2 regions of the Dactylosporangium sp. NBC_01737 genome follow, and region 2 is predicted to be linked to the other one. Evidence: riboswitches for the same ligand, from Rfam matches in the RefSeq annotation. Region 2 holds a riboswitch; the other holds the start of a gene.
What was found. Region 2 has a riboswitch for glycine ahead of gcvT (glycine cleavage system aminomethyltransferase GcvT). Riboswitches for the same ligand answer to the same signal wherever they lie in the genome.

Region 1: linked by a shared signal. The riboswitch ahead of gcvP (aminomethyl-transferring glycine dehydrogenase) and the one ahead of gcvT (glycine cleavage system aminomethyltransferase GcvT) in region 2 are both predicted to bind glycine.

The regions. Positions count from the first base shown of each region.
Region 1 covers NZ_CP109153.1:8,876,608-8,879,075, forward strand. The annotation lists gene OHA72_RS40365 (hypothetical protein) at 1-773, shown strand, start outside; glycine riboswitch at 876-970, shown strand; gene gcvP (aminomethyl-transferring glycine dehydrogenase) at 1,045-2,468, shown strand, end outside.
Region 2 covers NZ_CP109153.1:5,330,783-5,333,250, forward strand. The annotation lists gene OHA72_RS24010 (glycoside hydrolase family 10 protein) at 1-707, opposite strand, end outside; glycine riboswitch at 948-1,041, shown strand; glycine riboswitch at 1,042-1,159, shown strand; gene gcvT (glycine cleavage system aminomethyltransferase GcvT) at 1,213-2,271, shown strand; gene gcvH (glycine cleavage system protein GcvH) at 2,277-2,468, shown strand, end outside.

The DNA of each region.
Region 1 (2,468 bases), 3.5 Mb from region 2:
GCGCCGCCGCGCATGCCCATCCCGACTTCGGCGCCGGGCTCATCGACGGCGCGCCGTTCGGCATCCCGGTCACCACCGTCGGGGCCGGCCAGGCCTCGGTGAAGGTCACCTTCGACTACGCCGACGAGAGCGACAAGGGCCCCTACCCGGTTCCGCGCAACGCCCGCATCGAGGGCGGGGCGAACGCCGACGGGGACCGGCACGTCATCGTCCACGACACCGCGGCGTGCAAGGCCTACGAGCTCTACGACGCCCACCCGAACGGTGACGGCTCCTGGAAGGCCGGGTCGGGTGCCGTGTTCGACCTGCGCCGCAACGACCTGCGCAAGGCCGGCTGGACGTCCGCCGACGCGGCCGGGCTGTCGGTCCTCGCCGGGCTGCCGCGCGCCGAGGAGGTCGCGGCCGGGCGGATCGACCACGCGATCCGCTTCACCGCGCCGAAGACCCGCAAGTCCTACGTGTGGCCGGCCCGGCACGCCGCCTCGAGCTCGACCGACGCGGCCCTGCCGCCGATGGGCGCCCGGTTCCGCCTGAAGGCGTCGGTGGACATCTCGAAGTTTCCCGCGCAGGCCCGGGTGGTCGCGCAGGCGCTCAAGCAGTACGGCGCGATCCTCGCCGACAACGGATCGCCGTGGTTCTTCTCCGGCACCCAGGACGACAAGTGGAACAACGGCCAGCTCAACGCCCTGAAGGGCCTCACCGGCAAGGACTTCGAGGCGGTCGACGGCTCGCTGCTGATGGTGGAGGCCAACTCCGCCCGCTGCCGCCCATGAGGTTCAACCTAGCATCCTAGGACGCGTTAGCGGCTGTGGCGTCGACCACGCGGTCGCGACCATGGTCAGATTCGCGGCAGTTGGTAGATTGGGCGTGCCGGCAATACCCGCGCGGGAGAGATCGTCTGCAGCCAGGACGGCGCCGAAGGGGCAAATCCTCCCCGGAACCTCTCAGGCAGAAGGACCGCGACGGGTTGGCACCTCTGGAGGCCACACGACAGAGGGGGAGGGCGCGCGCTTCCCCGACCCTGGATCCGAAAGAGTGTGGCCAATGACCAACTTTGCCAGCAGGCACATCGGACCGTCGCCTGACGAGCAGTCGAGGATGCTCAAGACCGTCGGGTATGACTCCGTCGAGGCGCTGATGACCGCGGCGATCCCCGGCTCGATCCGCTGGCACAAGCCGCTGGCGCTGCCCCCGGCGGCGTCCGAGGCCGAGGTGCTGGGGGAGCTGCGGGCCCTCGCCTCGGCGAACCGGACGCTGGTCAGCATGATCGGCGTCGGCTACTACGGCACGCACACGCCGCCGGTGATCATGCGCAACGTGCTGGAGGACCCGTCGTGGTACACGGCGTACACGCCGTACCAGCCGGAGATCAGCCAGGGGCGGCTCGAGGCGCTGCTCAATTTCCAGACGGTGATCGCCGACCTGACCGGGCTGCCGGTCGCGGGGGCGTCGCTGCTGGACGAGGCGACCGCGGCCGCCGAGGCGATGACCCTCGCGCGCCGCTCGTCGAAGGTGAAGGCCGACGTGTATGTCGTCGACGCCGACGTCCTGCCGCAGACCCTGGCCGTGATCCGCACCCGGGCGGAGCCGCTGGGCATCACCGTGCACGTCGCCGACCCGGCGGGCGACGACCTGCCGGAGGAGTACTTCGGCATCCACCTGCAGTATCCGGGCGCGTCCGGCGTGGTCCGCGACTTCGAGCGGCTCACCGCGCGGGCGCATGACCAGGGTGCGATCGTGACGTTCGCCGCGGACCTGCTCGCGCTGTGCCTGCTGCGGGAGCCGGGCGCGTTCGGCGCCGACGTCGCGGTCGGCAGCGCGCAGCGCTTCGGGGTGCCGATGGGCTTCGGCGGGCCGCACGCCGGATACATGTCGGTCCGCAAGGGCCTGGAGCGCACGCTGCCCGGCCGGCTGGTCGGCGTGTCGAAGGACGCGGACGGCGCCCCGGCGTACCGGCTGGCGCTGCAGACCCGCGAGCAGCACATCCGGCGGGAGAAGGCGACCAGCAACATCTGCACCGCGCAGGTGCTGCTCGCCGTCACGGCCAGCATGTATGCGGTGTACCACGGCCCGGACGGGCTGCGGGGGATCGCGTCGCGGACCCACGACATGGCGGTGCGCCTGGCCGCGGGGCTGCGTGCCGGTGGGGTGCGCACGCAGCACGCGGCGTTCTTCGACACGGTGACGGCGGTCGTGCCGGGGCAGGCGGCGAAGGTCGTCGCGGCCGCCGCGGACCGGGGGATCAACCTGCGGCACGTGGACGAGGACCGGGTCGGGATCGCGTGTGACGAGACCACGACGTTCGGGCATCTGCGTGACGTGCTGTCGGCGTTCGGGCTGGCGCACGTGGACGTGACGGCGCTGGACACGGCGGACGTGGTGCCGGCGCAGCTGCGGCGCACGAGTGACTTCCTGAGCCACCCGGTGTTCGGCACGCACCGGTCGGAGACGGCGATGCTGCGGTACCT
Region 2 (2,468 bases):
GACTGGAACCCCACACAGTCGATCGGCACCCCACGAGCCTTGAAATCCGACACCATCGCATACACGGCGTTGGACTTCGCGTTCTGCCCATCGGTGTTGTAGTCGTTGTAACACAACTTCGCGGCCGGGTCCGCGGCCCGCGCCGCACGGAACGCCACCTCGATCCAGTCATTCCCCGTCCGCTGCAGGCTCGAGTCACGCCGCCCGCCGCCACCACCATCGGCGAACGCCTCGTTCACCACGTCCCACGCATAGATCTTGCCCTTGTAATGCGTCGCGACCTGCGTGACATGGTTGACCATCGCGTTACGCAACGCCGTCCCCGACAGGTTCTGCGCCCAGCCCGGCTGCTGCTGATGCCACGCCAGCGCATGCCCACGCACCCGCTGACCGTGCGCCTGCGCATGCGCCACGATCTGATCCGCCGAGCCGTAGGAGAACGACCCCTGCGACGGCTCCGTCGCATCCCACTTCATCTCGTTCTCCGGCGTCACCATCCCGAACTCACGATCCAGAATCGTGCTGTACACCGAGTCACTGAGCTTGTACGCCGCAACCGCCGTACCGAAGTACCGGCCCCGATCCGCCGCGGCGGCGTGCAAGGTCGACCCGGCCGCGGCGGCCGTGGACACCACACCCAGCACCACCGCCACCGCGACGGCACCCGCACCGGCGGCACCCAGCGCCCGTTTTCGATTCCTGTCCATCACAACGCCCTTCGTTTTCGAAACATGTTCGGCGGGGAACTCGACCAGCATCGATCAATGCAACCCCGGCGGACCCGCCCCGCGGCGCACCGGTTCCAGGTGGCGGCGTCGGTGCAGCGTGCGGCGGCGCGGGCGGCGAGTTTCGAAAATTGATGTGTGAAAGTTGCAGCGCGGGGCGTGCTTGACGCGGCGGTGCGGCGGGTCATACGGTCCTGGATCACAACCACATATCGCGCTGCACGACCCGCGACGGGAGAGCCCCCGGCACCACCGGGGCGCCGAAGGAGCAATGTTCTCCCCAGAATCTCTCAGGCACAGGTACCGCCGCGGTCAGGCGACTCTGGAAAGTCAGGACGAAACCTGTCCTGCGCCAACGGTGCAAACCGTCCACGTCGGCATCCCGCCGGGCGGTGGCGGTGAAGCTCTCAGGTTCCGATGACAGAGCGGGGAGGTCACCCAGCCGGGTGCCGTCCCGTGACGGCATCTGCGACCCAGGGAGCCTCACGTGACGCCGTTGTTCGATGTGCACCGCGATCTGGGTGCCACCTTCACCGACTTCGCCGGCTGGCGCATGCCGCTGCGCTACACCGGTGACCTCGCCGAGCACCACGCCGTGCGCCGCGCCGCCGGCCTGTTCGACCTGTCCCACATGGGCGAGATCGAGGTCACCGGCGCCGACGCGGGCCGTTTCCTCGACCACGCGCTCGTCGGCCGGCTGTCGACCCTGGCGGCCGGGCGGGCCCGGTACACCATGCTCTGCCACGACAACGGCGGCGTCCTCGACGACCTCGTCGTCTACCGGCTCGCCGAACGCCGCTACCTGGTCGTGGCGAACGCGGCGAACACCGCCGTCGTCTTCGCGATGCTGCGCGAGCACGCCGACGGCTTCGGGGTCGGGGTCCGCGACGCGTCCGCGGACTGGGCGCTGATCGCGGTGCAGGGACCCGCAGCCGCGGCGATGCTCGACCCGGGACCGTTGCGGTACTACGCGATCCGGGACTTCACGGTCGCCGGCCGGGGTGTGCTGCTCGCGCGGACCGGGTACACGGGCGAGGACGGCTTCGAGGTGTACTGCCGGCCGGGCGACGCCGTGGCGGTGTGGGAGTCGCTGCTCGCGCGCGGCCCGTCGCCGGCCGGACTCGCGTGCCGCGACACGCTGCGTCTGGAGGCCGGGATGGCGTTGTACGGCCACGAACTGTCCGTCCGTGTCACGCCGCTGCAGGCCGGTCTGGAACGGGTCGTCGCGTTCGACAAGAGCGACTTCGTCGGTGCCGCCGCCCTGCGCCGCCAGCGCGCCGAAGGCCCCGCCGACGTCCTCGTCGGCCTCGTCACCGGCACCCGCCGCGCGCCCCGGCGCGGCTACCCGGTCCTCGACCCCGCGACCGGCGCCCAGGTCGGCGCGGTCACCAGCGGCGCGCTCTCCCCGACCCTCGGCCACCCCGTCGCGATGGCCTACGTCCCCGTCGGCGTGTCGGCGCCGGGGACCCGCCTCGCCGTCGACGTCCGCGGTACCGGTGCCGACGCCGACGTCGTCGCGCTGCCCTTCTACTCCCCGCAGAGGTGAGCATCATGCCCGCGATCCCGCCGCACCTGTCCTACACCCGCGACCACGAATGGCTGCACGACGGGCGGGTCGGCATCACCGCGTTCGCCGCCGACGCGCTCGGCGACATCGTGTACGTGCGGCTGCCCGACCTCGGCGCCACCGTCACCGCCGGCGTGCCGTGCGGCGAGATCGAGTCGACGAAGTCCGTCAGCGAG